One region of the Butyrivibrio hungatei genome, then DNA from elsewhere that is predicted to be linked to it. Evidence: a T-box and tRNA genes for the amino acid it is inferred to sense, from the RefSeq annotation. Region 1 holds a T-box; the other holds one or more tRNA genes.
The links. A T-box is a leader RNA that pairs with one kind of tRNA and senses whether it is charged. The one in region 1 lies ahead of bhn_RS03965 (valine--tRNA ligase), so its partner is inferred to be a tRNA-Val.
Positions count from the first base shown of each region.

Region 1 (16,385 bases):
ATGAGCAAAGTCAGTTAAAAAGGCTGCTATCCTATCTTTTTCTTCCTGGGTATAGGTCTCCCAGATCTCATCCTTAGAAAGCCAAAGGCAGATCACAAGTGCCGCTGTCTCAACGGTCTGCTGATAAACAGCCACAGGATTACCGCTCTTATCAAGTTCTCTCATGTCCGAGTAATTGAGAACATAGTTCTTTTCGCCCTTAGTAACTGCGTAAAGAACCTGCTTCTTGTAATATTCGCGGACACCTATGCCATTGAGCTCAAGATCCGGCTTAATATGAATAAGTGGCGCAGAAATAAAAAATGATCTGCAAAGTCCTTCAAAAACCTCTGCCTTGATTCTCCAAAGAGGCGCATCCTTGGAAGGATAAGTAACCTCTGTCTCATATCTTGGCATAACTACTGGTGCTTCGCTATCCTTGATGTTGTTAAAGATACCTGCTAAAAGGTACTGGGCAGCTTCTATCCAGCTATCTCTATCAAGTCCTGTATATGGGCTAAGTTCAAAGTTAGTATGACTTGGTGTGAATTTCATGATCTCCTCCAATTGCATCAAAATACTGTAAGTGCAGTATCTGTAAGCTTCATAAGTGCTTCGATATAGTAGTAGTCACCGTAGATGATAGCAATGTGGTGGCCATTTCCATGGTAATCAACTGATCCTCTTGTAAGGATGTTGTCTCTATCTAATGTATAGTCGCAGCTATGTCCATCAAGAGCCTTAAGAAGCTTAACTGCTGCCTCAAGGTACTCTTTTGCCTTGTTAGTCTCACCAAGCTTATCAAGACACTTTGAAAGCTCTATAAAGCCGCCTGCAGTAATGGCTGCAGCTGTTGAATCCTCAAGATCATCTTCCTTTGGCTGTCTGTAATCGATAGGCACAAGGAAGGTCTCTGGCATTGCAGAAAGAATGTAATCTGCGATCTTCTGTGCAGTTTCAAGATACTTCTCATCACCTGTGTAGATATAGCTAAGAGTAAAGCCGTAGATTCCCCAGCTCTGGCCTCTTGTCCAGGATGAGCCTTCTGAATATCCCTGTCCTGCGTACTCTCTGTCAAACTTACCAGTAAATGGATCAAAGCCCACAATATGTCTAACGGAACCGTCTTCCCTTACAAAGTTCTTCATGGCTGTATTGGCATGAGCTATGGCAATCTCTTTAAATCTAGGATCCTTAAGCTCCTCAGATGCCCAGTATAGAAGAGGCAGATTCATCATGCAGTCAATGATTGCCCAGCCTGTGGTATCTCTGCCATCTCCCCAGTCGTTCCAGGCTCTTATAAAGTTACCGTTTAAGTTAAAACGGCCTGCAAGAGAAGCTGCTGCCAAAAGGCCTCTATTCTTGGACTCTTCGCCGCCATAAAGCTTATAGTTTATAACAGCTGTAGGAAGCCACCTAAATCCAGCGTCATGATCCATTCCGTTGTAGTTAAGGAAAGCTGCATCCATCTTGTCTTCTACCTGGAGAGCCTCTTTTTTAAACATCTCATTTCCTGTAAGCTTATAGAGCTGCCACATCTCGCCGCCCCAGAATCCATTTGTCCACCAGCAGATGTCGTTTTTGCCGGCTCTGTCGTCAAATCTGCCATTCTCATCGGTTGTATATGGAATCTTGTTTCTGTTTCTCTCAGTTACAGGAACCATCTTATCTTCAATCTTTTTAAGGGTTTCTTTGACCCACTTTTCATCTTCTGCATTTAATAAACCCATTACTCATACCTCTTTTTGCATTAATTTGACTTATTCTATTGTAAGCTTAAGCTTTCTGTCATAAGGCTTTACTAAAACTCTGTAAACCTCATGCTTCCAGGCAAGCGCAAGTCTTTCATCCGTTATTGGATATTCCTGAATTTCTAATACTTTTCCACCATCAATCGAGATCTTACCTGTGTTTTCCACAGAAATAACTGATCTGTCACCAGAAACAACCGGCTTTTCATAGGTCATAAGACTCAAGATACAGCCAGCGTCAGCTTCAAACTCATCTTTAACCACAATATTCGCGCCCTTATTAAGGCTGATATCTCGCTTGTAGCTCTTTATCCTGCAGCTCTCGTATGCATCTGCGATGTCCATAGAAAGTGAAGATATCCCACTATTTGTATTTTTTGATAAAAGACATTTCACAACCCTTGCGGCATACTTTTCCCCGTCATGCTGCATATATACGTGCTCATCATGGCTGTCAGACTCCGAATCTCTTCCAAGTCCGGCCACCTTGTCATCAAAAGCATCGCTGTCGATAAATGTTGGAAGATTGTGAAACTGAGACTGCATGGTCCACAGCTCATACCTTCGGTCTGAGAAGGTCTTCTTGGTATAGGTTCCAACTCCCAGATCTATGAGGAAAGGCTTTCCTCCCTTATACACGGTAAAAGAACCTACGTCATTATGATTGTGACTGTCTGCATTATCTCCAGCTTTGGCTGCAAGTACATAGGTATCATCTCTTGCCACTAAAAGTCCCACGCTTTCAAAGAAAGTATCCTCAGCCAGGCCCTCAGTTTTCTTATAAGTTGCCATTTCATCATAGGCAAAAGCCTGCCACACATGGTAAAAGAGATTTATCTCATCTGATATAAGTTTTTGATCTGCAGTCTCGGTCTTAAAATCCTCCGCAGCAAAGCTTGAAAGTACTTCATCGCCTGTTGCCTTTCCAAAAAGGAATTCCCTTGCAGTCCTTTTTCCAGGAAGGGCGCTGCAATCAGCAAAATTGACATAGTAGCCGTTTCCTACATACATCTTAACGATGTAATTTGCCACATTTCTGATGAGCTTATCAGCAAACACTCCGGTAAAAGGACTCTCTTTTCCAAGTACACCGCTCATAACCTCAAGGCATCCATAAAGGCAAAGTCCTGCGTGAGTGTAATACTGTGCTCCCTCATCGCATCCACCATCATCTCCGTATTCATCAAGGAAATAGTCACAGGAAAGAGCTGCTTTATCAAGAAAAGTTCTCATAACCTCCTGTGAAAAGAAGCCTTCAGGTCTTGTAAATGCACAAAAAAGTACGTTTTGAGTACACCATACAGTCCAGTTGCACATTGGCTCCTTGCCATTGCCCATCCACCAGAAGTGCTGGTTAAGATATGGCTCAAAGATGCGCTCCTTCAATCTCTCATTGACATAGAGACTGATATATGGGCTTATCTTCTGGAAAACTGGTCTTAAGAGATACTCACAAACAGCTATCTCAGCACCAGACTCGGCATCAAAAAGATCTATGATAGGTCTTGTTGGGTCCGGCATAGTCTCCTGAGAAGCGTCACGCTCATAACTTGTATGAGGTGGAAGACACCAGGTGGTCTCTTCAAGAATAAGATACAGACCATCCAGAATGGCATCAAGAAATCTTCCTTTATTCTCGACACACTCAGCCATTACAAGCTTATTTAGTTTTCTTCTTCGTGGAAAATACTTATCCTCGAACTGAACTCTGTTTCCAGTTTTGGTGAATTCTCTGAAGTCAGAAATAAGAAGCTGGGTCCAAGGCTCATTTAAAGCCTCTTCTCCAGCATTTATAAGACTCGTCTTAAGAGTATCAGAAAGTGCATCCCACCTGTCTCTATCTGATATATCAGGATAGACGTCATAAAGACCTGCACCCTTTGTCTTTTTTAAATATTCCTCTACTATGGACCTGTGTTCCATAATCCATTACCTCCCGGCGGATTCGCTTCCATAAACTTCAATCTGTGTAAGAGCCGGGAACGGGCTTGGATCATCAGCCTTGATAAGCTTGCCAAGTTTGATCCAAGTGATACCCTTTCTCTCAATATGGAAAACATGTGGTTCTGCCACCTTTTTATCCATCTGAACAACTTCTGTTGTTCCATCAGAGAAGGTAAATGTAGCCTCTACCCACCAGTTATCGTGTGGAAAATCAGCTCTTGTATAAAGAACTATCTGGTCAAAGTCTACTTCTCTTCCAAAGTCAAGGGTAAACTCTGCATCATCCTGTCTGTTGATGCCCCAGGATTCATAAGGCCATTCTCCATGAGAAAGAGTTGCTATACAGCCATCAATAGCATTTCTAGCTGCAAATACTGCCTCCCCTCTTGTTTCTACATTGGCACTGGCATGAGGATAAACTCCTGATACCTCGTGCTGATCAAATGGATTAGCTGCTACATTGCGATATCCTTCTACTTCAAAAGAAAAAGCTGCTCTGATGCTGACATAATGTCTGTTACCAAAGAAAGCTAAAGGATTGTAGCTGGTCTTTTTCTCATAAAAGGGAACTGTAAAAAGCACAGTCTCCTCTGTTATATACACAAGTGCCGGATCAATGGCAGCGTCAACCTTGACTACATAAAAATTGTCAGGTTCAATGCCGGAAAACTCGATGATATCGCCCTTTCTGTATTCACCATCCCAGGCAAGTACCACATTGTCCTGACCTTCGCTCTCAGCCTTTGGCACATGATCCCAATCGTTATATACAGATATTTTCATAATATTCTCCCCTAAGTCTGTTACCTTGTAGATAAAAAGATATTTTCTCTTATGGCAGTCTCATCTTCAGGATATGTCTCAAGATAAGTGGTCATAAGTGAAGAAGCAAGATTAAACTCGCCCATATATTCATATGCAGTGATCTGATTAAGAGTAAGAGCCTGATTCATAGCCTTATCATCTATTGCAATGCCTGCCTCAAAAGAAGCCACCGCCGACTCATAATCTGCAAGCTTTATCTGGCACATGCCAAGTCTATTGTAGACTACTGCGCTACTTGGATTATCCCTTAAATAATTAGAATATTTGCTGCAGGCAGTTGAATAGTCTCCCATAGTCTCAAGAGTATGTCCAAGCATCAGTATAACAGGTTCTTTATCCTGGTCTCTTTCATTGCTGGCAGTCTCAAGATACTGGACCGCACTCTGATAGTCCCCAAGATAAAAATAGATCTGTCCTCTCTCATAGTTGGACATGAAGTCGCTTCCATTTTCCATGGCTTTACTCAAAATGGATCTGCCCTCTTCTCCATAGCCCTGCTCATCAAGAGATTTGCATATCATTATCATCATTGAATAATCTTTGGGATTCAAAGAGATTGCTTTGGTAAAATCAGCATACCCAAGGTCATGGTCACCGGCTGCAAGTTCCGCAGTTCCTCTAAGATAGTAAGCATTACTATCCTTGCTGCGAAGACCAATGATGGCATCATAAACCTCTTTTGCCTTGTTGTATTCACCAAGCTTGTAATAGGCTTCTGCCAGGTAATAATTGGTGTCAAAGTCCATATCATCAACTATTCCCTCGTCAGTAGCCAAAGAAGCCAGCAGCTCATTAACTGCCAGCTCGTATTCATTTTTATAAAGATAAGCTATACCTCTTCCTCTGTGGATAAGGCAGGCGTCTTCACCCTTCTCTTCGGCAACACTAAAACTCTCGAGAGCATTATCATACTGATGACTCTCGATGTATGCAAAACCTGAATCGATATTGTGTCCCCCTGACAAACTTCCACAACCAGAAAGAATCATTGTTAAAGCTAAAGCGCAGATCGCTGTTTTAAGCTTCATAAATGTCCCCTATTATTTTCCTAAATATGCGATGATCTCCACTTCGCAAAGAACGTTTCTAGGAAGCTGCTTGACTGCAACACAGCTTCTAGCTGGCTTGCCAGTAAAATACTTCTCATATACAGCGTTGAATGCTGCAAAATCACTCATCTCAGCAAGGAAACAAGTTGTCTTGACTACATGCTCATAATCAGTTCCTGCAGCCTTAAGGATCTCACCAATATTACGGCAAACTCTGTCAGCCTGATCTGCAATAGTCGTAGTATCAATCTCACCTGATTCAGGATTGATAGGGATCTGTCCTGAAGCATATAAGAAATCTCCTGCCTTGATAGCCTGAGAATATGGTCCGATTGCTGCTGGTGCTTTGTCTGTTGAAATGTACTCCATTTTGTCTCCTCCTTATAATACGTTCTACTCTGCCTGATTTTCACCAAACAAAGCAGTTACATAGAATCCTCTTGCGTTTTCTTCAACCTTGGTCACTACACCTTCTCTTTCCAGCATACGCTCGCGGAAAGGGAAGTTTCCTGACATTGCAAGGGAAGGGTCAATAGTATAGTAATAGTTACTGGGAAGAACGCCTTCTGTCACAGTTACATGATCACCTTCATGTAAAAGTCCCGGTCGTTCCATCTTAAATGTCATTTCTCTAGCCATTTTATCACCTTCTCTTATTACTTAACAATAGCGTGTTGTAGCAAATACTGGTGCCATCTCTCGTAAGAAGAAGCCTTTAAATGAACATCATCAAAGGACAGTTCTGACAAGAGATTTCCATTTTCATCGTCAACCGCTTCATTCATATCAATATAGAATATTGTCTTGTTATCAGCAAACTGAGATAATGCTTCGTTTCTCTCATTGATGTTTGTATTGTTAAAATGCTTGTCATTATCACTCTTATGGGCTGTTACATGCATGATGCCCTGGATATAGATGATGGCATCTGGCTGAAGTTCCCTGATCCTATCAAGAACTTCTTTATATTTATTGCAGAAATACTCTGTATTACCAGTACCAATCTCATTAAGTCCCAGCATAATATAGATCTTGGCAAACTGATGCTCTGAAAGTGCCTGATCAACTGTGATCTTTCTGCCATCTTCTGTCTTAACAAATTCCTTGTTCATTGCAGTAAATATAGTAAGTGAAACCTTAGCATAGAAAGTTGCCCTAGAATCAAGCTCCTCGCAATACTCTGAAAGACCTACAGTTCTGGAATCTCCAATAAATAGTGCATCACAGAAATAGTCATCTGTTACTTCTGTAAATTCATATGTTTCATCCTCTGAATTGCCAGATACGTCATTACCTGAAACATCATTAGCAGAAACATCGGTAACAGGCTCTTCTACAGGTTCCTCTACAACCTCTGCAATGTCCTCAGTTTCAACATCGTCTTCTACTAATTCAATAGGTTCCTCTATAGGAGCGCTACTCCATGGGTATACGCCCTCACTAAGTCCCTTAAAGAAAAGGCTAAGGATTGGCGTGTCAGCTCCCATGCTGATGCTGTACTCCTGATACACAGTATCTTTAAGTCCAAAAGAGATGCCCGATATTAAGATTGTAAATACCACTACTCCAATGAGAAGCGGGCTCTTTTTAAACCACATTTTTTCTTTCCTATCTAAAATTTAAAATACATGAATGGATTGCCAGCTGCATTGGACAAGCTAAATATGCATGCCCAGAACAGTATAAATAAAAACACATTTATAACAGGGTGTTTTCTATTTTTTACAAAAAATCTATACAGACCAGGTAAAAGAAGTATGATACCTACAGTAAGGAAACCGCCATAGATACCAAGATTCTTGATAAAGTCATTCTGGTTGACTGAGATTCCCTCTCCAAAGAATGGGAACAGTCTCTTGAAATACTCAAGAAGTTGCATAGGATTGGCTATTGCAAATATTACCCATGTAAGTGGGATAAATACTAATACATTTACCTTACCTATGATCTTGCCAAGAGTTTTGGGAAGCTTTGGCATTATCACGAAATGCTCAAGAGCGATAAAAACAAAAAGGATAAGTCCCCACAAAATGAAGTTAAGTGTAACTCCATGCCAAAAGCCCGTAATAAGCCAAACAACAAGGAGATTAAGGAATGTTCTTCCTGTTCCTTTCCTGCTGCCTCCAAGAGGAATATAGATATAATCCTTAAACCATGAACCTAAAGTAGCATGCCATCTGCGATAAAACTCAGAAATACTGCCTGAACTATAAGGCTGGTCAAAGTTTGTGATAAATGGGAATCCAAGCATAACGCCTAATCCGGCTGCCATAAGTGAATATCCCCAGAAATCGTAATAAAGCTGAAGTGAATAAGTAACGGCACCAATCCAGGCAAGAGGTGTAGAGATACTCTCATAGCCGATAGTTCCGATATCCTTCCAGAGCATAGCAAAGTGATCTGCAAGGAGAACCTTAAAGCCACATCCAAGAACAAAGAATTTAAGGCCATCTTCAATCTGCTCTAAAATGTCGCCAAACTTCTCTTTGAGCTCTAATGCCTCAAAATCTGAATAACGCATAATAGGACCTGATGTCACCTGTGGAAACATGGTGAAATAGGCCGCAACGTCTACAAACTTTGGCTCCTTTTCAATTTTGCCTTTGTAAATATCCACCTGATAAGAAATCATCTTGAAAGTATAAAAGCTGATTCCTATTGGAAGAAAAGAATTATTGATGAACTGACCGATAAGCTTAAACTCGATCAGCATCAATGCATCAAGACACACAGCAAAGGCAAGAAGAAGCTTTTTCTTCTCACCAAAATTTGCTCTGCCAAATAAATAGTTAACAAGTACAGCTCCCAAGAGAGCTGGAAATAATCTGATATCCCCTACTGCATAGAAAGCAAGGCTACCAATTAAGAGTGTCCACGTTCTATATGTAATGGGAGTCAGATAATAAGCTATAAGAAAAACCGGTAAAAACCTAAAAATAAAAGTTAAATCCGAAAAATTTATCATTTCCCCACTATCAATCCTATATATAAATCAAAAACTACATCAATTACCGGAGTTGTTGATCTCCGCAAGTTTGGTCTGTGCTGCCTGAGCACTCTGAGTGTTAGGGAAGTTATTGACTACAAGGTCATAAGATTCCTTTGCCTTGTCAATATCCCCATTTGCATAGTACGAATTAGCCAGATAATACAGTGTATTAACATCACCACTGTTGTACTGATATGCCTTAGAAAGGTTGGCGATAGCAGTCGCATAGTCATCTAACTTATAAGCTTCATATCCTGTATTATAGTAAGATGTCGCAAGCTGTGGTCCTACCAGTGACATTAAGCTGTCATAAAGACTCTTAAACTCAGGAGATACATCATCTCCAATGGCATCAAGGTCTACTTTAGAAAGGGCCTTTGCCATTCCTTCTACATCTGAAGGATTTGCAAGATATATGCTTACAGCCTTCATAAGACTGTTCATAGCTGCTGATGTTGAGTCAACACCCTCATAATCAGTGACCTGAGTCTGAAGAGTGTCGATCTGAGTCTGAAGAGTAGCTATCTGCTGCTCATACTCATTGATCTTGGCTGACTTGGCATCTGATTCTTCACTGATCTGTGTGATCTTTTGCTGGTTGCTGGAGTTAATGCTGACGATTCTCTGTGGGAGGATCAAAAAGCATGCAGCAGCAAGACCAAGAACTATTCCAAGAACGATACCCCAAATAGAGCCTGTTCTGGTAATGGCAGACTTCTTGACTGGCTGAATGATCATCTCATTGCCACTATTGTATCTGATAACATCATCACTATCAGCTGCGGCAATGTCTGAAACAAGCTTGCCACTTTCACCTGGAAGCAACATACTATCTGCTTCCTTAAGATATTTCTTGGCAAGAACATTGCCTGTATCAAGCTTAAGTGATTTCTGAGCCTCAATCTTGGCTCTATCCCAGTTACCACCCTTTAAGTATAAAAGGCACAACAAAAGATGCGCCTTAATAAAGCCAGAATTAAGAGACAGCACTTTCTTGAGCTGTATAACAGCAAGGTCAAGACTGTCCTGATGGCAATAATTAAGCGCAATATTAAACTTCTTGATTGTCTGGTTGATATCATCTAACTTGGATGGGCTGTTTCTTACAGTATCCATGTAATAATCAGCAATATTATCCTCTGCCTTTAAGTTCTTGCTGATAACCCATTCTGAAAGCGCAGCAACAACCTCCCCGGTCTCATAATAAATAAGGCCCAGAAGGTTTCTGGCATCTATATTATTCTTATCGAGCTTAAGGCTCTGCTTGAGAGCTTCTGTAGCACCTGTTAAATCCCTAACTCCGGCTCTTTCAAGACCGTCATTGTAATAAACGTTAGAAAGACTCACAAGTCTCCTATAAGTCCTGACATTTGCTCCACATCCTGGGCAGATATCCCCCTTATTAAGCTCTGTCCCACAACGATTACATTTCATTATTACTTTGTCCTTCTTTGATTGTCAGTTCCCTGTCCTGCGTCCTTAAGGAGTCTGACCAAAACATCAGACATATCATCAAGATCCTGATTATAAATAATATCCTCAGCATCCTCTATCTCAAGACTTGGTTTGAATTTTTTTAATTCTTCTTCAAAATTAAGCATAGATAAATCCTCTGCATCACATTATGGCTTTAATCTGTCCTGCAAGATACAGTGATCCAGCGCCAAACACGATGTCTCCTGATTTCCTCATTGTTACTATATCGGTAATTGCATCTCTTACATTGGTATAATATTTGATCGGAACGCCAAAGATATGATGTTCCTCCTTGCAGTCTTCGAAGGCTGTCTTAAGATCAGCAACTGAAACTGATCTGGAAGTCTCTAAGACCGCCACATAGATGGCATCAAATTCACCACTTAAGAGTATTTTGCATATGATGTCCCTGTATTGCTTGTCACCAACTATTCCAAATAAAAGGAGCTTTCTGCCTTCGGATGGAATCTCTTTGACAGTATCAAGGAAAGCCTCCATACCATCTATATTATGAGCACCATCAACGTAGATACCTGGATGGATCTCTTCCATTCTGCCTTCCCACTTGGCACTTAGCAGTCCCTCGCGGATATCAAGTTCAGAGATCTTAGCACCACTATCCCTTAAAAGCTCAGCAGCTGTCACGGCTAAAGCCGCATTTTCAGCCTGATATCTAGCCTCTGTTGATAATTTCAGGTCAACATATTTATCATAAAGGGAATTATATGAAAAAGCAATGTATTTGTTTCCTGATTCGTCTCTGATAGTGCTTACATTTTCAATGTTTTTATCTTCTACCATTATTGCTCTTGTATCCAGTTCAAGAGCCTTGTTTTTGATCGTCTCTGAGCTTTCTTTTTGTTTGTCAAAAAAGACTACTGGAACGCCTCTTTTGATGATTCCTGCCTTCTCACCTGCAATAGCCTCAATGGTATTACCAAGATACTGCATATGATCAAAGCCAATCTCAGTGATGATGCTAAGTACAGGACTGCTGATAGAATTGGTAGCATCAAGTCTGCCTCCAAGCCCTGTCTCTAAAACGAGGTAATCCACTGGATATACATCGTATAAGATCATAGCCATAAAAAAGAGAAACTCAAAATATGTAGGGAAATAATCTTCCTTATCATATTCAAGCACCCTGTTCAAAAGCTCGATAAATACTTCCAGAAATATCTTATCGGAAATATTCTTGCCATCCACGCTAAATCTCTCAGTGATACTGACAAGATGCGGTGAAGTAAAGGTTCCAACGCTGTATCCTGCTGCATTTAAGATATTAGTCACATAGCAGCATACTGATCCTTTACCATTTGTACCAGCCACATGGATGATCTTCATATTCTCATCAGGATTTCCAAGAAATGCTAGAAAATCTCTGGTATCTTCAATTGTATGTTTATCTGTAAATCCGGGAATTTCATTGAGAAAAGACTCACACTCATCCAACGAGATACTTTCTCCGTTGTCAAAGCGTGAAATGAACTCCTCCACTTTCCCTCTAACAATATCTTCCATAGCCATCCCTACTATACGTCGTAGTTAAGCCCCTCAACCCAACACAACTTTAATACTAAAATACTAGTTATGTTTTATTTTATCACAAAAAAATATACAGATTTTCTAATGTAAAAAGTTAAGTAGCAGAAAAAAGATTTTGTGTTATTTCATAAGACATCTTTATGCTCTTAAAAAACGTCAGTACTTATGCCATGTTTTTTATGGCATTAGTACTGCTACGTTTTTTAAGAAGCGAAAGCGTGCATAAAGTGCTTATGAAATAATCAAAATCTATCTCAGCCTAAATTCTTTGACATATCAAATCTATCTCAGCCTTTAAGCTGGCTAAGTCTTTCTGTGATCTGATCGTAAGTCTGCTGATACTTCTGCTGCTTCTCTTTTTCTTCAGCAATCTTCTCAGCAGGAGCTTTAGATAAGAATTTCTCGTTGCTGAGCATGTTCTGAGATCTCTTAAGCTCACCCTCAAGTTTCTTCTGCTCTTTTGTTAAACGCTCAATTTCTGCGCTAAGATCTACAAGATCAGAGAATGGAATATATACTGTAGCATCAGCAAGTACTACAGATACAGCGTCATCTGCGATTCCTGACTTGTCATTCTGGCAAGCAGACTCAGATGCATAAGCAAGTGATTCGAAGAAGAGCTTACCAGTTCTAAAGATATCAAGAACGTCTTCCTTATCACTTACTACAAATACTTTAGCCTTACGTGATGGAGCAACATTCATCTGTGTACGAACGTTACGGATTCCACGAACCGCTTCCTTGATAGTCTCAATAGCCTTTTCGTCAGAAGCGAAGTTCCACTCATCCTTGTAAACAGGCCAGTCAGAGATCATGATTGACTCTTCTTCATCCTGCATAGTGCAGAAGATCTCTTCTGTGATGAATGGCATATAAGGATGAAGAAGCTTAAGCGCATTGATAAGAACAGTCTGGAGTGTCCAAAGAGCTGCCTCATGAGATGCCTTGTCATCTGAATTGTAGAGACGAGGCTTAACCATCTCAATGTACCAGTCACAGAACTCATCCCAGATAAAGTCATAAACCTTCTGAACTGCGATACCCAGCTCGTACTTATCCATGTTCTCTGTAACATCTTTGATAGTGTTGTTGAGCTTAGAAAGGATCCACTTATCAACTGGCTCAAGTCCTGCAGGCATATCCTGGTGGATAGCACTCTTAGCATCGTCAGCCATGTTCATCATAATGAATCTTGAAGCATTCCATACCTTATTTGCAAAGTTACGACTATTCTCCACTCTTTCATTATAGAAACGCATATCGTTTCCTGGTGCATTACCTGTAATAAGAGTAAGTCTAAGAGCATCTGCTCCGTAATTCTCAATAATATCAAGAGGATCGATACCATTTCCAAGAGATTTACTCATCTTACGTCCCTGAGAATCTCTAACAAGTCCATGGAAAAGAACTGTGTGGAATGGGTATGTTCCCATGTTCTCGTAACTTGAGAAGATCATTCTGATTACCCAGAAGAAGATAATGTCATAACCAGTTACAAGGACATCTGTAGGGAAGAAATACTTAAGTTCCTTGGTGTCATGTGGCCAGCCAAGTGTCTCAAATGGCCAGAGAGCTGAAGAGAACCATGTATCAAGTGTATCCGGATCCTGTGTAAAGTGAGTTTCTCCGCACTTAGGACAAATTGTAGGAGCTGTCTTGGAAACAACAACTTCTCCGCACTTGTCGCAGTAGTAAGCAGGAATTCTGTGTCCCCACCAGAGCTGTCTTGAAATACACCAGTCACGGATATTATCTGTCCAGTTGAAGTATGTCTTTTCCATTCTAGGTGGAATAAGCTTGATCTCGCCTTCCTTAACAGCCTTAACTGCTGGTTTGATGAGCTCGTCCATCTTAACAAACCACTGCGCCTTGATCATAGGCTCAACAGTTGTGTGACATCTGTCATGTGTACCAACGTTGTGAGAATAGTCTTCAATCTCAACTAAAAGTCCCATCTCATCAAGCTCTTTTACAATGGCCTCTCTTGCAGCATAGCGATCCATGCCCTCGAACTTACCGCCATTAGCATTGATAGTAGCATCATCATTTAAGATATTGATCTCCTCGAGACCATGACGCTTACCAACCTCAAAGTCGTTAGGGTCGTGACCTGGAGTGATCTTAACTACACCAGTACCAAATTCCATATCAACATAAGAATCTTCTACGATTGGAAGTTCTCTGTTTACTATAGGTAAAAGAACCTTCTTACCCTTGAAGCTCTTGTATCTGTCATCATCAGGGTTAACTGCAACTGCAGTATCACCAAGCATTGTCTCAGGACGAGTTGTAGCAAACTCGATGAACTCTGTCTTAGAAACAGATCCATCCTCATTGATGATAGGATACTTGATGTGCCAAAGATGTCCAGCCTGCTCCTCGTACTCAACCTCAGCATCTGAAATAGATGTCTTACAAATAGGACACCAGTTTACGATACGGCTTCCCTTGTAGATATAGCCTTTCTCGTGCATCTTGCAGAATACCTCTGTAACAGCTTCGTTACAGCCCTCATCCATTGTGAAGCGCTCTCTATCCCAGTCACAGGATGAGCCCATTTTCTTGAGCTGCTGGATGATAGTTCCGCCATATTCCTTTTTCCACTCCCATGCTCTCTCAAGGAACTTCTCACGTCCAAGATCTCTCTTGTCGATGCCTTCTGCCTTAAGAGCGTCAATGATCTTGACCTCAGTAGCAATAGAAGCATGGTCTGTTCCTGGCTGCCAAAGTGCATTGTAGCCCTGCATTCTCTTATATCTGATAAGAATGTCCTGCATTGTGTTATCAAGGGCATGTCCCATGTGAAGCTTACCAGTAATGTTTGGTGGTGGGATCACAATTGTAAAAGGTTTCTTTGTTTCATCTACTTCTGCGTGGAAGTACTTCTTTTCTTCCCATTTTGAGTAAAGACGGCTTTCAATACCCTTGGGATCATAGGTCTTAGCAAGTTCTTTCTTCATAATCCGCTCCTTTATAAAAATGTGTTTTTTGACTGGTTAAAATGTAAATAAAAAAGTCCCTAGCAGCTATTAGCTGCTAAGGACGTAATTAACGTGGTACCACCTTAGTTCACAAAGATATACTCTTTGCCTCATTAAGCATCTAAGATAAACTTAAATACTCTATCCGATAACGCAGATAACGCGGGGACACTTATTGATAAATTGCTATAAAAGCCATCATTTCTGAGTGTCCGGTTCAAAAGCTACCTTCCATATCATCACTACCAGCATCCTCTCAGCGAAGCCAACGGCAACAGACACTTTCTCTTTAAATAGTGTTATGATATGTACTCCTCTTTCTCATAACCTTTATTCTTATAATAGTAAATATAATATTAGCAAAAAAAGATATTGTCAAATATGAGTTGCATCATCAAGTGATTTCTGGGAAATAACAGCCTTATGAAGAAGGACTACTTCGCCCTTGGAATTTCTTTTTACTTCATAAAGAGCATTATCCGCAGCATACATGTAATCCCAAAGCTTATTAGCCTTTCTGGGTATGGAATTACGGATACCCTGAGAGACAGTCACTATTCCAAGATCAGAATCCTTATTATCAATATGCTTCTCTATAACCTTTTCTCTAATGACCCTGGCATAATTCATTACTTCATCATCTGTCATATCTTCATAGATGATAACAAACTCATCACCACCATATCTAAAGCCATGAATACTCTTGTTTTTGTCACTAAGCTCTTTTATGACACCTGCAATATGAGTAAGACAGTCATCTCCTGCCTGATGTCCATAAGTATCGTTAAAATTCTTGAAGTTATCCACATCCATGATCTCAACAGCGAGAGATTTTCCCTCTGAATAAGCTTTTTCAAAGGCGCAGTCTGCATACTTATTAAGCCCATATCTATTACCAAGACCTGTAAGAGAATCTGTGGTAGCCTGCTTCTGAAGGGTTATATTCTCCTTCTCCATGTTGCTGAGCTTATATCGCAATTCTGTAAAGAACTTATAATTTGCCTGTCTCTCTTTTTCCTGCTCAATAGAATATCTGTAGAACTCTTCCAGCGCCTTTACTCTCTCCGCTTTGTTTCCAATGCTCTCATAGAGCTCACATTTTAATTTTGCATGCTCTTTCTTTAGATTGTGGATATTTAAATCATTTAAAGATCTCTCTGTATTTTTTACTATGCGGACTACCTCATCTACCCAGCCTATCCTGATAAGGAATCTGCACATACCAAAGATATCTTCCATGTTATCAAGGGGATACTTGTTGTTTTGTATCATCTTAAGAAGCTTGGAGACATATTTCTGGAAATTCACCATATCTCCGATAAAATAATAGCCTCTTGCCCTGATATCTGCTGCAGTTATAGCACTATCACCGCTTATATATTCCTGGTTTACCTTAGGATTTTGCTCAAGGCGGTCTATTGCCATAAGGCACTTCTTAACAGAGTCAGGTTTATTAAGCTGCATATAGCAATCAGCTTCAAAGCAATAACAATAGAGAATGTTTCTATAATAGAGACTTTCCTTTTCGTTTCTTCTGATATTCTTGTACGCTGACTGAATAGATTTAAGAGCCTGTTTGATATTGCCGCTCTCATAGTAGATCTGTCCTATATTAAATTCCAAAAATCCCGGAACTCCACTATTCTCAAGGCCGTCACAAAACTTGATTCCTGTCAGGAAGTAATCAAGCGCAAGGTCAGGACTTCCATGATTTAAAGAATCTATTCCAAGAAGATTGTAGCATCTGGCAAGATACTCTTTATCCCCAGAATACTGCAAATATTCAATTGCCTTAAGTAAATTGGTGTTGAATTTACGATAATCCGTACTGACAAGATAGTACGCA
Region 1 is NZ_CP017831.1:786,609-802,993, reverse strand. It holds gene bhn_RS04020 (DUF2264 domain-containing protein) at 1-534, opposite strand, end outside; gene bhn_RS04015 (glycoside hydrolase family protein) at 552-1,709, opposite strand; gene bhn_RS04010 (heparinase II/III domain-containing protein) at 1,740-3,653, opposite strand; gene bhn_RS04005 (DUF7402 domain-containing protein) at 3,660-4,457, opposite strand; gene bhn_RS04000 (tetratricopeptide repeat protein) at 4,478-5,527, opposite strand; gene bhn_RS03995 (RidA family protein) at 5,540-5,917, opposite strand; gene bhn_RS03990 (hypothetical protein) at 5,942-6,187, opposite strand; gene bhn_RS03985 (GDSL-type esterase/lipase family protein) at 6,205-7,146, opposite strand; gene bhn_RS03980 (MBOAT family O-acyltransferase) at 7,161-8,357, opposite strand; gene bhn_RS03975 (tetratricopeptide repeat protein) at 8,553-9,971, opposite strand; gene bhn_RS15790 (hypothetical protein) at 9,974-10,138, opposite strand; gene bhn_RS03970 (bifunctional folylpolyglutamate synthase/dihydrofolate synthase) at 10,155-11,534, opposite strand; gene bhn_RS03965 (valine--tRNA ligase) at 11,846-14,518, opposite strand; T-box leader at 14,594-14,873, opposite strand; gene bhn_RS03960 (tetratricopeptide repeat-containing diguanylate cyclase) at 14,915-16,385, opposite strand, start outside.

Region 2 (16,385 bases), 160 kb from region 1:
CCGCACGAAAGGCGTAATGATTTGAGCACTGTCTCGGCAATGCACCCGGTGAAATTGAAGTACCAGTGAAGATGCTGGTTACCCGCGCCAGGACGGAAAGACCCCATGGAGCTTTACTCCAGGTTGATACTGGGGTCCGGTACCATATGTACAGGATAGGTGGGAGACTAAGAAGTAGTGACGTCAGTTGCTACGGAGTCGCTGTTGGGATACCACCCTTATGATGCTGGGCTTCTAACCAAGGATCTTGAAACAGGTCCGGGGACAATGTCTGCCGGGGAGTTTGACTGGGGCGGTCGCCTCCGAAAGGGTATCGGAGGCGCTCAAAGGTTCCTTCAGAATGGACGGAAACCATTCGCAGAGTGCAAAGGCAGAAGGGAGCCTGACTGTGACACCGACGGGTGGAACAGATACGAAAGTAGGACTTAGTGATCCGGTGGTATGAAAGTGGGATTGCCATCGCTCAACGGATAAAAGCTACCCTGGGGATAACAGGCTTATCACTCCCAAGAGTTCACATCGACGGAGTGGTTTGGCACCTCGATGTCGGCTCATCGCATCCTGGGGCTGTAGCAGGTCCCAAGGGTTGGGCTGTTCGCCCATTAAAGCGGTACGCGAGCTGGGTTCAGAACGTCGTGAGACAGTTCGGTCCCTATCCGGCGCGGGCGTAGGATATCTGAGAGGAGCTGTCCTTAGTACGAGAGGACCGGGATGGACGGACCGCTGGTGTATCAGCTGCATCGCCAGATGCATAAGGCTGGGTAGCCACGTCCGGAAGGGATAAACGCTGAAGGCATCTAAGCGTGAAGCCCCCCTCAAGATGAGATATCCCTGCTTCGGCAGTAAGACCCCTTGGAGAGTACGAGGTTAGATAGGCACAAGGTGTAAGCACGGTAACGTGTTCAGCTGATGTGTACTAATAGGTCGAGGGCTTATCCAAAACGCAAGTATAGGAAAATGGATTTAGATATCAGTGTTCGGTTTTGAAGGTACAAAGCAAAAGGACCATGCAGTAGCATGGCATTTTGTATATATAGTATCTTTAATAATCCTCCTTAGCTCAGTCGGTAGAGCATTCGGCTGTTAACCGAAGTGTCGTTGGTTCGAGTCCGACAGGGGGAGCTAAAAAAAGACTGTTACTACGGTCTGATACGGCTCCGTGGTCAAGCGGTCAAGACATCGCCCTTTCACGGCGGTAACACGAGTTCGATTCTCGTCGGAGTCACTCAGGAGATTTAGCTCAGTTGGTTAGAGCAACCGGCTCATAACCGGTCGGTCCCGGGTTCAAGTCCCTGAATCTCCACTAGGTTTCTGTATTGAAATCATTACCCAGTTATTTAAATTAGGGGTCTTAGCTCAGCTGGGAGAGCATCTGCCTTACAAGCAGAGGGTCACAGGTTCGAGCCCTGTAGGCCCCACTCGCGATATGTCTAGGCATATCGCGAATTTTTTACCAATTAAATATGGTAGAATGCCGGCGTGGCGGAATTGGCAGACGCCCGGGACTTAAAATCCCGTGGGTAGTAATACCCGTACCGGTTCGATCCCGGTCGCCGGCATTAAAAAAGAGAAGCTATTGCTTCTCTTTTTTTTGTTTATTTTCTGACTGAGTTATTTTTTTAAAATACGCTAATAGTCTTTTTTCCAGATCCTTATCTTTTTGCATTGAATTAACAAATGAAAAGATTTCCGGATCTTCAGATGAAGAAATCGTTATTGTACTTGGCGATGGATCATCAGTCAAACCATAAAGATAGTCAGAAGTAGTGTTGAAAGTTGATGCAATGTAACATACTGTTTGGAAAGAAGGCTCCCTCTGTCCATTTTCATAACGTCCATAGCCCATTGCAGACATATTGAGCTTTCTGGCTGCTTCAGCTTTGTTTATACCTAATTGTTCACGTAGTCTTATTAGTCTTTCAGCTTTGAATTCCATAGACACCTCATTTCTATGTTGACAAATAACCATTGGTTATGTATTATTTAATAACCGTTGGTTATATTATAATCAAAATAATATATTTTTCAAGAATATAAATAAGGAGAATCAGTAAGTAATTATGGATCAAAGATACAGAGATGCTGTAGATCTCATTAAAACTGCAATACTTCAGAGTCAATATGAAGCTGCAAGGTCAGTAAATGAGAAACAACTAATGCTATATTATGGAATAGGGAAATACATATCGCTAAATTCTCGTAATGGATTTTGGGGACAGGGCGCAATTGATAATATTAGTGAACAACTTACGAGAGAATTACCAGGACTTAGAGGCTTTTCTGCTAGAAATATCAGAAATATGCGTACTTTCTATGAGGAGTGGACTGTTCTAGACAACGATAAAATGAACAACGACAATTTGGCAGTTGCAACTGCCAAATTTGAATATGAGTGTGAACTGGCAATTTGGCAGTCACAACTGCCAAAATTAGAGGGCTTTCCTATTGAAGAGTTTTTGGCAATCAGTTTTACCAATCACATTCTGATTATTTCTAAGGTGAAAGAATATGAGAAAAGAATTTTTTATATAAAAAGGTGTGCTACAGAGCATCTTTCGGTAGAACAACTCAAGCAGAGCATAGCGGAAGATGATTATTTACATCAAGGAAGATTGTCAAATAATTTTTCAAAAGCTGTGAACCCATCGCTTCAGGCTTTTAAAGCGATTAATACATTTAAGGACGAATACCTTTTGGATTTCATCAACGTGGAGGAGATAGATGTTCGTGATGCGGCAGACATAGATGAGAAGGTTGTTGAGAACTCAATTGTTAACAATGTAAAGAATTTCATTCTTACTTTTGGAAAGGATTTTGCATTCGTTAGTAGTCAGTATCACCTGGATGCATTCGGAGAAGATCAATATATCGATTTGCTTTTCTTTAATAGAGAATTGAACTGCTTGGTTGCAGTAGAACTTAAAAGAGGAAAGTTTAAAACTTCATATTTAGGACAACTTCAGGGATATCTGAGTGTGCTGGATGGCTTTGAGAAGAAAACGCATGAGAATCCTGCCATTGGTCTTATTTTGTGTAAGGATATGAATAAGTCATTTGTGGATTATGTTATACAGGATTATTCAAAGCCTATGGGTGTTGCAACATACAAAACATCAAGGGATATGTCAGAAGAGCTGAGGAAAGCATTGCCAAATATAGAAGAATTGAAGAGATTGCTTGATACAGAAAATTAAGAAGAATGACAGACGAAAACCATTCCTGAGCTGTAATGCTGAACATCAGTAAGCGTTACCGTATGCCTGCGTCAAAGGATAGGATTTGTTAGAATCTGAAGTGAAAAGTTAAGGTGGAACCGTGCATCATGCACCCTTAAGATCAAAGGATCTTTTGGGTGCTTTTTTAGTTTGAAAAACACTATTTCTTATGTTGTTGCAGATACTAATAATCTATTCTAGAAAGGAGCAACACATTATGAAAGTATTACAAAGAGATGGTCAGGTGATGGAGGTGTCTTTTGATGACAATTATGGAAAGAAAGCTTTTTGGCATACAAGTGCTCATGTCCTGGCACAGGCTGTAAAGCGTCTTTATCCGCAGGCAAAGTGCACCATAGGACCTGCAATTGAAAATGGTTTCTACTATGATTTTGATTTTGGTTTTTCTTTTAATGAAGATAACCTGGGCGCAATAGAAGATGAAATGCGAAGGATTATCAAGGAATCCTTATCGTTACAGGTATATGAGATGTCAAAGAAGGATGCCATCTCATATATGGAAAAGGCGGACGAACCATTCAAACTTGAGATGATAAGAGAACTTCCTGAAGGTGAAGTGATTTCTTTTTACAAACAGGGAGATTATGCGGAATTCTGTGCAGGTCCACATATCGTCAATGTAAGTCACATTAAGGCGGTTAAGCTTCTATCGGTAGCAGGGGCATACTGGCGAGGAGATGAGCACAATAAGATGCTTACAAGAATTTACGGAATCTCTTTTCCTAAGGCATCTTTGATGGATGATCATCTTCACCAGCTTGAAGAGGCTAAGGCAAGAGATCACAGAGTGCTGGGAAAAGAACTTGAACTGTTTGCGCTGATGGATGAAGGGCCAGGACTTCCCTTCTACTTCCCCAAGGGACTTGTACTTAAAAATCTTCTGATTGACTATTGGAGAAAAATACATGTTCGCGAGGGATATCAGGAAATATCCACACCTATAATGCTGACAAAGGCGCTTTGGGAAAAGTCAGGCCATTGGGTTCATTACAGAGATAACATGTATGTAACAAGCGTGGATGATATGGATTATGCCATTAAGCCGATGAACTGCCCGGGAGGAATGCTGGTCTATAAGTCTAAGCCTCATTCATACAGGGAGTTTCCAATCAGATGCGGAGAACTTGGAATTGTCCACAGAGCAGAGAAGTCCGGTACACTGCACGGACTCATGCGCGCAAGATGCTTTACACAGGATGATGCACATATCTTTATGCGCGAAGACCAGGTTCTTTCTGAGATTCAGGGTGTAATGAGGCTTATAGATGAAGTTTATTCTAAGTTCGGCTTTCCATATGAGATAGAGCTTTCTACAAGACCAGAGAATTCCATCGGAAGTGATGAAGACTGGCAGTTGGCAACAGAGTCACTTAAGGTAGCAGTAGAGGGAATGGGAAAACCATATAAGATAAATGAAGGTGATGGCGCATTCTACGGGCCTAAGCTTGATTTCCATGTGAAGGATTCTATTGGAAGAACATGGCAGTGCGGAACAATACAGCTTGATTTCCAGCTTCCGCAGAGATTTGATCTTGAGTACATAGGCGAAGATGGTAAGGAGCATCGCCCAATCATGCTTCATAGAGTTGTGTTTGGCTCAATAGATCGTTTCATGGGTATATTGATAGAACACTATGCCGGTAAATTTCCTGTCTGGCTTTCACCTGTGCAGGTTAAGGTGTTGCCAGTATCTGATAAATACCTTGATTATGCAAAAGAAATCATGGCAAAGCTCTATGAAGAGGGAATACGTGCAGAACTAGATGATCGTGATGAAAAGCTTGGCTTTAAGATTCGCGAAGCAAGAATGCAGAAGGTTCCTTACATGATAATTGTCGGGGAAAAAGAAAAGGATAACCGTCTTGTCTCTGTCAGACAGCGTGACGCTGAACAGGATAAACAGGAAATTGGGGAGATGGATATGGCAGATTTCATTGATTTGCTGAAAAGAAGTTGAGGATTACTATGAATAATATGTTTAGTGTACAAAAGAAAGGCAAGGCCGGCGAAGCCCCTTTCTCTGCGGATTCGCGAGATTACTAAAAGTTCGATCCCGGTCGCCGGCATTAATGAGTTTAGTCGCAAACTTAGTTTGATCTAGGTTTGCGATTTTTTTATTCTGTAGGAAATTACATAGAAAAGGGTGTACAAAGAATAAACTGCTTACTGATAATTTACGGTTATAGTTCCAAGCATTATTTTATCCAAAACTTTATCATTGGTAATAACTGAATGTCCCGGTAAAATGTTTTCCTGATAATATGCTCCATCCCAGTTCATTAGCTTTTCCGGAGGATCAGCGTATCCAGTGAAGTTCAGGACTTTTGCAAGATTGTTGGAGTATTTCCTTGCGATAGTTTGTTTTATTCTCATGTTGATAAGGATATTTTTATCTACACCTGTCTTAGCAAGCTGATAACCATTCATGCTGTTTAAGATCATCTCAGCTTCGGCTATAGCTTGTTTTTCTTCCTCACTACTTAGTACAACACCATCAGAAAGAGCTTTTTTATAATAAATCTCGTCTGATATACAGCTGTTTACAGCGTACTTCTTGGCATAGTCGCAAACAAACTGAGAATCCAAACCTGCGGAAAAATGAGTATTCCACCAATGCTTTGGGTTCTCAGGATCATACAAAAGAGCCTGATCTTGAACAAACTCTTCAACTAAATATATGTAATATCCAAATTCTCTTAAAGTTATCTCACTGTCATCAACTGTGATAAGCGGCTCATCAAGATGGTCTTCGTAAACAAATCTGCTGAGTATTTTTCCACATGTGGCGGCAATAATCAGGAAGCAACTAAATATGATGAGTCCGATAATGCTTTTTTTATTAGCTTTTTGCATAAGATTTTATCCATCCTGTCTAAAAAGTTCTATAAATTCCTTTTTTCCTGGTACCCAGGCTTTTTCATAAATGTGTGTGAAATGATTTTTGACTGTCTGCTCTGAAATGCCGAGCATATAAGCGATTCTACGATTGGAAAACCCGGCTACTTTTAGGTAGCCGAGTTCGAGTTCCCTTGTGGTAAGCCCCAAATTACGGGCGATATTCAGATATTGTGCTTTTGTGATTCCAGAATCAGTCATTTTCCATATCCATTTCTTCATTCATTTTGCGCTCAGCATTAAGCTTAAGAGGGAGAAGAAAGAACTCTATAATAACTGCATAAAAGCCTGCAAGGAAGCAGATAGCAAGGCTAGGTCCAATTGTTTCTGGCTTGGAGATATTTCCCAAAACGAGTATTGCTGATATTATGATAGCAAACAGAGATCCAAAGACAACAAGTTTCTGAGCAGCACCTACTGCTTCAATGATATTTTTTAACTCAAGGAGCCTGTATTCTTTTATTCCTACAGAGAAAGACTTTAAGAAATCTTTCCACTCTCCTATGATGATGAGACCGGGAATCAGTGTAAGTATAATAACTAGCAGCGAAGGCAAGTCAAAAAACCATGCCATAACTGAAAAACCAAAGTTGGATCCAAGTGTGCTGATCAAAAAAACTGCAATAAAAAGCAAAAGTTCTCCCAATAAAACGGTACGTATATTCTTTTTCATTAGTATTCTCCTTTTTTATTCTCATATCAAAATAGAAGTACTTCTAATATGACGTTATCATATGTGTGAAAAGAAATATATAGTACCTTTTTGCTTGCTAGTAAAACTGGAACATATTGTGATATGCTGATGGTGTATGAAAAATAAACGAGGGGAAAGTTATGGAGACGAAACTTACAGTAGTTGTTGATAATATTTCAAATGAAGATCTGCAGGGAGAATGGGGATTTTGCATACATGCAAAAGTTGGTGAAAATAATGTACTTATAGATACTGGTGCGTCTAATCTTTTTGCTGAGAATATGGAAAAGCTTGGACTTAATATTGCAGATGTAGACTATGGCGCTATCAGTCATGCTCATTATGATCATTCTAACGGACTTCAGTATTTCTTTGATCACAATGATAAAGCTAATTTTTATTTAAGAGAATCAGCAGCAGAGAACTGTTACCACAAGAAATTTATTTTCCACTTTTATATAGGTCTTCCAAAGCATATCATCAAGAGAAATCCCGACAGACTCAAATTCGTATCAGGTGATTACAAGCTTTGTGAAGGTGTTTATCTTATTCCTCACAAGACTCCAGGATTGGAAGCCATTGGAAAAAGAGAAATGATGTATGTTCGTACAAAGAAGGGCTGGAAGCCAGATGATTTTTCACATGAACAGAGCGTTGTAATTGATACTGATAAGGGGCTTGTGATCATTAACAGCTGTTCTCATGGCGGAGCTGTTAATATCATAAACGAAGTGAAAGAAACATTTCCTGACAAGCATATCTATGGACTTATTGGAGGTTTCCATTTATACAATAAATCAGAAGAGGAGGTAAAGACTCTTGCTGAGGGTATAATCAGCACTGGTATTGATTACGTTTGTACTGGTCATTGCACCATGAATAGAGCTTATCATATTCTTAAAGATATTCTTGGGGACAAGCTTGAACAGTTACAGGTTGGTAAAATAATTGAAATTTGACACTTAAACTAATTAGAGATGACTGAATAATGAGGTGGTTACATGATAGAGAAGTCATGCGGGGCAATTGTTTTTACTATACGAAGAGAACAGATCTTTTACGTGATAGTCGAGGAAGATTCAGGATTTCATAGCCTTCCCAAGGGACATGTTGAAGAGGGTGAAAATGAGGAACAGACAGCAATCCGTGAGATAAAGGAAGAGACAGGACTTGAGCTTGACCTTATCCAGAATTTTAGGATGGTTGATGAATATGTGCCAAATGAGAGACCTGATGTTACAAGGCAGATCGTATATTTTCTTGCTGAGTATCTAGATGAAGAGCCTTGTATTGTAAGGCCTGATGAAGTTAGGTCTATCAAGGTTCTTAATCTTGAGGATGCGCTTAAGACTCTTGAATATGATGGAGTCAGAAATATCTTAAAGGCAGCAGACAAATATATCAAAGAGCACATAAAGGGAATAGAGCTTTGGGATGCTTATAATAGAGATTTTACAAAGATACCTGGTGAGACTCTTGTAAGAGGCGAGGGGATTCCTGAGGGACAGTATCATCTTGTTGTAGATATAGCGGTTAAGCATGTTGATGGCACTTATCTTATGATGCAGCGTGATTTTAAGAAAATGCATGGCGGACAATGGGAGTTTACAGCAGGTGGGTCAGCTTTTAAAGGTGAGGAACCTTTAGGCGCCGCTAAAAGAGAGCTTTCAGAAGAAACAGGTATCACAGGGAAAATAGAAGAGATTGGAAGAGTTGTACAAGATGAAAACAGGTCTCTTTATGTGATTTATTTCTGTGAAACTGATGCAAAAAAAGATAGCGTGGTACTTCAAAAAGGAGAAACTATTGACTTTAAGTGGGTCAGCAGAGAAGAGCTATATTCATTTAATGAATATGAACTGGCGTCATTAAGGCCTCTTAAAATGGTAAAAGAAAAGAACTTATAAGAAAATGCCTAAGTAGGAAGGATAACATCCACTGCTTAGGCATTTCTTTATGTAAAAAAATCAGTAGTTCTCCATAGCCTCTTTTATCTTGAAATAAGCAGGCTTAGGCTCGTAGTTCATATCAAAGATTCGTGTATTGGTTGAATCTCCTTCTCTGTAGTGGTCTACAAGTCCAAATAATGTTACGTTCGTGATGTTTGCTGGGCCGCCAGCTTCTTTATCCATATCGTGGAGAAGCTTAAATACTTCGCCGTATCTTTCACCCTGTTTTTCAATAAGAGCGTCGGTTTCGTTGTCAATTCCGATGGAAAGCTCAGTTACGTGGATCTCAAGGTCAAGCTCTGAAAATTTCTCGATGGCTTTTTTGATAGCTTCGTCCTTGGGATAGTCAATTCCCCAATAGCCCTGCATTCCAATACCATCAATGAGTCCTTTTTCTTTAAGGCGACTGCATAGAGCGTAGATTCCTTCTGTCTTTGGCTCCTGATAGGTGTTGTAATCATTGTAAAAGAGCTTTGCTCCGTCAGTTACGTATTTTCTGGCGTAGGTAAATGCCATCTCAACATAGTCTTCGCCTATGGTCTCGTACCATGGGTTTGGCTCGTCTCCGGTCTTTACTCTGCATTTAAAGAAGCTGTCTGGATCGCAGGCATCTGGCTCTACAGCTTCATTTACAACGTCCCAGCAATAAACAACACCAGGATATTCTTCCTGAACGTGAGTTACCAGCTGCTTAATATAGCTTTCCATTCTAAGGAGCATAGTGTCTTTATCCACATATTCGCCTTCGTCTGTATAGCCTTCTCTAAAGAACCAGTTTGGAGCTTGTGTATGCCATACAAGGGTGTGACCGCGCATCTTCATGCCGTTTTCCTGGCACCATTTCAAAGTAGGGTCAATGGAAGCAAAGTTAAGAGCAGGTTCTTCATTTCCATCTTTGAGATTTGCCTGAGAGCCGAACTGGTCGAGAATGTAGCAGCTCTTCATAAGGTTTGTCATGGTGCAGCTGTTAAAGTGATACTCGCACATTTCCATGTAATGTGGGATGTTTAATGTTTGATTTTCAAGACTGCTTCCATTTATGCCCACGCCGAGAGTGAAGTAATCGCTGCATAGGTCTTTTAATGGAGCATAGTCAGTGTACTCTGTCTGCACATCAGCAGATTCCTCTGAACTTGAAGCTTCTGCAGCTAAGACATCGTTGGCGCTTTCTTCTATATTTGTACTTTCAGTAGCGCTTACGTTTGTACTTGGATCAGTATTTGTCACAGCAGAGCTTGCACATCCTGCAAGGAGCGTGACTATCAGAGCACCTGATAAAAGAGTTTTTATTTTCATGTTAGCCTCCCAAAGTCAGTAGTTTTTTGCTTTTAATAAAATATACAGTATCATGGCGTTATCCACTAACCACAACTTGTTACCTGGTTGATATAAATTGCTAATTTGTTACCATTCACAGTTTGGGGGTAGCCGCTGGCTGGTTCACTGGGGCCGCGCCCTGCCTCTGCCTAGTTCAGCTAAGTGGGGCCACCAGCCCAAAGTTTGTTTTTGTGAATCTCTGAGGATTTTTCTATGTTCATGAGCGTTATATTTCTTACTTTAAATTCTGTTTTTGAAACACTGTCTGAGTCTTTGATGCCATTTTTGCTGTAAAGTTTTGTTTTGCCCTCATCAAAAAAAACGATACTTTTCTATGTGCTCATGCAGCTTTTGTTTTAATACGCATGCTCTTGCTAAACGCAAACCGCATGCGCTTCAAAAGCTGCTTATGAGCACAAGAAAATGGCGTTTTTTTGAAATCGTTCAAACCCAAAACTTTACATGCAAAAAATGGCAATCAAAGGCGAGTTTGTTTCAAAGAATTTAAAGTAAGAAATACAATGCCATGAACATAAAAATCCAAAGGATGAACAAAAATAAACTTTAGGCTGGCGGCCCCACTTAGCTGGACTAGGCAGAGGTAGGGCGTGGCCCCAGTGAACCAGCCAGCGGCTACCCCAAAACTGTGAATGGTAACGCTAATTTTTGTCACGGGTACATTTTAAACGTATAATAGTACTATATTGGAAAACATGAATTTAAATGAGGAGAAGATAAAATGAAAAAGAATAGCTGGATCATTTTAGCGCTGATAACTGTTTTGACAACTGCCTGCGGAACGTCTGGTGGTACAAGTGCAGATGGAAATAGTACGGAAAAAGAATCTTTGGAGGCTCAAAATGAAGCCCAGGTAGAAGGTAATTCTTTTGCTAATGATTTTATAGAGATGACGATTCCTTCAGAGTTTGACGGAATTTGTAGAGTTGAAAATGAGCCTGACAGATTATCAGTTATCTACAAGGAAGGCGAGGATGCTGGCTATGGCGGACTTGAGTTTTATGTCTGGGTAAGAGAAGTTACTCCTGATTACGCAGGAGGACCTCAGATCAAGATCGGCGAGCTTGTTTCTGCTGATGGCAAGGACTACGACGTGGTTGTAGGTTATCCTTCAGAGGTTCAGTGGGATTTTAATAAATCCTATTCTATGCCTGAGGATTATAAGAGAATCGCAGATGCAGAAAAAGATATCTGTAATACAATTCAGGCAGTTAATGGCGCAACATATAAAGCTGGAGCCGGAATACACGGTGAAGACCTCTACGGAGACGTACTTGATAAGTATGTAAAGGCTGTATCAGAAGGATGGGATGCAAATAAGCTTGAAGAGGAAAAGATGAGCCCTCAGTTTTATGAAGTTGCTACCTTTTCAGAAGGTAGTGCAGGTGATAGAATTGGATTTGCTTATCTTGATGTAAATCTTGACGGTGTAGACGAACTCTTCGTTGGAGAGATTGCAGAAGGCGACTTTAAGGGCGTTGTCTATGATATCTATACAGTAGTTAACAGACAGCCACAGCTTGTAGTCAGCGGATCAGCCCGAAACAGATATTTTGTATATGATAACGCATTTATTGTTAATGAGTATTCTGGCGGCGCAGCTGAGAGCGGAAGCATGGTTTACAATCTTGATTACAATACTACAGAGATGACTCTTCAGTGGGGAACCAAGTATGATGGCTATGAAAATGAGGCTCAGCCTTGGTTTATCACATATGATGGAGAAGAGTGGGAAAACGTAACTGAGGAAGACTACAACAACAGAGTTGCAGACACAAGCAAGTACGTGAGATTTGACTACACACCACTTTCATCTTTGGCAAAATAATTGAAAAAGGTTTTTATCGGATGAATGTTTTTGACATAATCGGACCAGTAATGATCGGACCTTCAAGTTCGCATACAGCGGGAGCTGTGAGACTGGGCCGAGTAGTTAATAAGTTAATAGATGACAGGCAGCTAAAAAAGGTTGAGATCGTGCTCTCAGGCTCTTTTGCCAGAACCTACAAAGGACATGGCACGGATAGAGCTCTCCTTGCTGGTATCATGGGTTACAAGAGCTATTCTCCTGAGATCAGAGATGCTCTTACCATCGCAGCTGAAAGAGGCATCGAATACTCTTTTTTCAAAGAGGATATAAAGGGAGCGCATCCTAATACTGCCAAGATCCATTATTATCTTACAGATGGCACCGAGGGAGTCATGCAGGGAGCCAGCATTGGTGGAGGTAATATCCTTGTAAATCAGATCAATGGCATGTCTGTTGAGTTTAATGGTGATAACAATACGTTACTTGTAATGCATGAGGATAAACCTGGCGTAATTGCAGCAGTTACTAACCTTATGCACTGGGAACATGCAGATCTTAATATCTCGAATTTCCATCTTTCCAGACAGGAGAAGGGCGGAGATGCCATCATGACTATTGAGATCGACAATCAGCCACAGGAGACACTGGTGGACGATATCAGACAGATCGAACATGTCACAAATGCTATCTTGATCAGAAGGATTTAATTGGATATATGCTAAGATATGAGACTATTGCTGAGCTTGTGAGCGAAGCTGAGAAAAGAAATATTAAAATAAGCGAGCTTGTGCTGGAAGACCAGGCAAAGGCCATGGAAAAAGAGCCTTCCAAGCTTTTTGATAAGATGGCTACAGACTTTGACATTATGGTGGAGTCTGTAAAAGCAGGATCTAAGAAGGAACAGAGCTCTATGTCAGGACTTACTGGCGGTGAGGGCTTTCTTATGAATGACTATGTGAAAAGAACTGGCGGCGGACTTAGCGGTGAGCTTATGACCAAAGCAATGGGAAGGGCTCTTTCTGTTGCCGGATGTAACGCTTCCATGGGCAAGATCGTTGCAACTCCTACAGCAGGAAGCTGCGGCATTCTGCCAGGATGCCTTGTCACTTTGTATGAGGACAGGGGATATGACAAAAATGACGTTATCATGTCACTTTTCACAGCAGGAGCCTTTGGAATGGTGATCGCAAACAGGGCAAGTATCGCTGGAGCAAATGGCGGATGTCAGGCTGAGTGCGGAAGCGCAGCAGCTATGGCGGCAGCAGCTCTTGTGGAGCTTATGGGTGGAACACCTTCAGAGTGTGCAGATGCTTGTGCTATTGCAATATCAAGCCAGATGGGACTTGTGTGTGACCCTGTGGCTGGACTTGTGGAAATTCCTTGTATCAAGAGAAATGTGTCAGGCCTTATGATAGCTTTTTCTAGCGCAGATATGGCTCTTGCAGGGATAAAAGCCAAGATTCCTGTGGATGAGTGCCTTGATGCCATGAAGGAAGTTGGAGATGCTATGGTACCGGCGCTTAAGGAGACTGCAGTTGGCGGGCTTGCCGGAACACCTACTGGTAAGAAGTTAAAAGAAAAAGTTTTTGGCTCAGATAAATAAAAAAGCCGAAAGACCTTTGTTAGTTGGTCTTTCGGTCGTAAGCTGTGATGATAGCTTTTGTTACGGCTACTACTACAGGGTTTGGATGCTTAATGCAGTAATATAACAATTTATTAGCTTTTGAGGTGACATCTACTTTGGTGGATGTCACTTTTTTTCTGATATCAGGTCTTAAGAAGAGCTTTTTGACGCGGGCGGCAGTGTCTTTATCAGGGCAGCGAAGCTCGTTTTTGAGGATTACAAGGAGCATGATGATGAACTCTCTATCCATCTGTGCTTCGTAGCCGTCAACTTTTTTATCTGCAAGGATCTCTCTAAAGGTCTTGTCTGTGAGCTCAAGGTTTGGAAGAAGCTTTGGATTATAGTTGTGAACTATGGATTCACCTACAAGTCTGTAGTGATAGAAGTAGCTTCCTTCTGCTATTACGAGGCGCTGACAGTCGCAAAGGCATGGGAGAGTAATATTTACGTCTTCGCTCATGGAAATGGCTGTGTTGCAGTACTTTAGATTGTTAAGGAGCAGCTCTTTTGATATGAGCTTCATGCATCTTGACATAGTCACAGGGCGGATCTCTGCACCAAGGAGACCTTCACAGATCTTATCGAGGTCCTGTCTGAAATATACGCCAGGTTTAAGTGTCTGGGTTTCTTTTCTTCTTTCGTTGTTTTTTTCAACAATATAATTACTTGAGATGATTTCTGATGTGGCAAAAGAACTGTCGGTGAGAGCATAGAGAGATTCCGCCATTTCAGTATCTACCCAGTCGTCACTGTCAACGTAACATAGATAATCTGAAGTAGCGGCTTTGGAACCACAGATCCAGGCTGACATGAGACCACCATTTTCCTTGTGAATCACTCTTACGCGGGAATCTTTGGCAGCGTAGTCGTCGCACATCTTTGGACATATGCCATCTGTAGAGCCATCATCAACGAGGATTATCTCTATATCTGAAAGAGTCTGATCTAAGACAGACTCCACGCATTTATCTAAGTATTTAGATGTATTATAGATCGGGATAATAAAGCTTATCTTGGACATTTGTTATTCTCCACTTCTTTGTTAGCTTTTTTGCCAAGCTAAATATATACTACCACAAAACTGTTGCTGGTAACATTTTCATGGAAACAATGGCGTATTTAGAGTAAAATTATATGTAGAGAAAGTATTAAACTCACTTTGGAGGTGCAAGGTATGGGCAAGGTTTTTCACGTTGACAAACAGATTGCAAACAAAAATGTGGAGGATTCAATAACAGAGTGGACCAAGGTCGTTAAGTATGGTGATATCAACGCTGAGAACAGACTTTTTGGTGGAACACTTATGGCGTGGATAGATGAGGTTGCAGGTACAGTTGCCATGAGACATTCAGGCAATCCTATAGCAACAGCAGCGATCGATAACATGCAGTTTAAACAGGGAGCACTTCTTGGAGATGTGCTTGTTATGATCGGCAAGATCACATATGTGGGCAAGACTTCTATGGAGGTTCGCGTAGATACTTATGTTGAGGATGTTAAGACTGGTATGAGACATGTCCTTAACAGGGCTTACCTCACAGAAGTGTGCATCGATCACGATGGATCACCATGTACAGTGCCTTATGGACTTAATGTCAAAACAGAAAATGAAAAGGCTGAGTGGGAAGGGGCTATCAAGAGACGCGAGCTTCGTAAACAGCGCAGAATGGAAGGCTTCTAAAAATTCTTTTTTATAGTATGAAAAGTTGGTAAAAATATTGTAATTGTAAGTTCGGAGTGTTAAACTTTTGTCATATGGCGAGAGTTTAACACTCTTTTTTCATATTTTATTTCGATCGAACAATTAAAACGGAGGTTTTTTATCATGAGTAAGAACTTTGATGACATTTTAGCTAAGCTCAAGACTGCCAGCACCAAGAAGATGTCTGTTGCTGTAGCACAGGACACACACGTACTTGAGGCAGTTAAGGTTGCTAAGGAGAGAGGAATCGTTGATTCTATCCTTGTTGGTGACAAGGAGCTGATCGAGGAGAAGGCAAAAGAGGTTGGAATGAACCTTGATGATTACGAGATCATCGATGTTAAGGATACAATCGAGGCTGCACGTACAGCAGTTTCACTTGTATCAAGCGGCAAGGCTGATATCTACATGAAGGGTGCCCTTGAGTCAAGAGATTTCCTTAAGAGCGTACTTGATAAGGAAGTTGGTCTTCGTACAGGTCGTCCTCTTTCACACGTTTGCGTATTTGAGATTCCTGGAATCGATCGTCTTTTATTCCTTACAGACGTTGCTTTCATGCCTTACCCAACACTTGAAGACAAGAAAGTCATCATTGAGTATACAGTAGATGTTGCAAGAGCCTGCGGCGTTGAGTGCCCTAAGGTTGCTCCACTTGCAGCAGTTGAAGTTGTTAACCCTAAGATGCCTGTTACTGTTGAGGCAGCAGAGCTTACAAGACTTAATGAAGAAGGTGAGATCAAGAATTGTATCGTTGATGGACCTCTTTCTATGGACCTTGCTATCGATCCAGAAGCTGCTAAGCACAAGGCTGGCGCTCTTGACAGAAAGATCGTAGGCGATGCCGACATCCTTCTTTTCCCAGATATCCACGCTGGAAACCTTACATACAAGACTATCGTAAGACTTGCAACTGTTAAGAATGGTAACATCCTCACAGGTACAAAGGCTCCAGTTATTCTTACATCAAGATCTGATTCTGTAGAAGTAAAGGTTAATTCTATCGCACTTGCAGCTGTTGTAGCAGCAAACAATAAAGGAGAATAATCATGATAAAGAGTTTGATCATTAACCCAGGTTCAACATCAACAAAGGTTGGTATCTTTGAGGATGAGACACTTGTAAAGGAAGAGACACTTAGAC
Region 2 is NZ_CP017831.1:630,045-646,429, forward strand. It holds rRNA gene bhn_RS03320 (23S ribosomal RNA) at 1-940, shown strand, start outside; tRNA gene bhn_RS03325 (tRNA-Asn) at 1,050-1,122, shown strand; tRNA gene bhn_RS03330 (tRNA-Glu) at 1,154-1,225, shown strand; tRNA gene bhn_RS03335 (tRNA-Ile) at 1,230-1,303, shown strand; tRNA gene bhn_RS03340 (tRNA-Val) at 1,346-1,418, shown strand; tRNA gene bhn_RS03345 (tRNA-Leu) at 1,474-1,559, shown strand; gene bhn_RS03350 (helix-turn-helix domain-containing protein) at 1,574-1,936, opposite strand; gene bhn_RS03355 (PDDEXK nuclease domain-containing protein) at 2,061-3,194, shown strand; gene thrS (threonine--tRNA ligase) at 3,433-5,193, shown strand; gene bhn_RS03365 (hypothetical protein) at 5,400-6,089, opposite strand; gene bhn_RS03370 (helix-turn-helix transcriptional regulator) at 6,096-6,332, opposite strand; gene bhn_RS03375 (hypothetical protein) at 6,325-6,804, opposite strand; gene bhn_RS03380 (MBL fold metallo-hydrolase) at 6,966-7,784, shown strand; gene bhn_RS15905 (NUDIX domain-containing protein) at 7,827-8,732, shown strand; gene bhn_RS03390 (endo-1,4-beta-xylanase) at 8,793-10,070, opposite strand; gene bhn_RS03395 (hypothetical protein) at 10,831-11,937, shown strand; gene sdaAB (L-serine ammonia-lyase, iron-sulfur-dependent subunit beta) at 11,958-12,626, shown strand; gene sdaAA (L-serine ammonia-lyase, iron-sulfur-dependent, subunit alpha) at 12,635-13,522, shown strand; gene bhn_RS03410 (glycosyltransferase family 2 protein) at 13,542-14,564, opposite strand; gene bhn_RS03415 (acyl-CoA thioesterase) at 14,718-15,224, shown strand; gene ptb (phosphate butyryltransferase) at 15,369-16,289, shown strand; gene buk (butyrate kinase) at 16,292-16,385, shown strand, end outside.
Region 2: it has a tRNA-Val gene. The T-box ahead of bhn_RS03965 (valine--tRNA ligase) is inferred to sense a tRNA for this amino acid. The anticodon was not compared.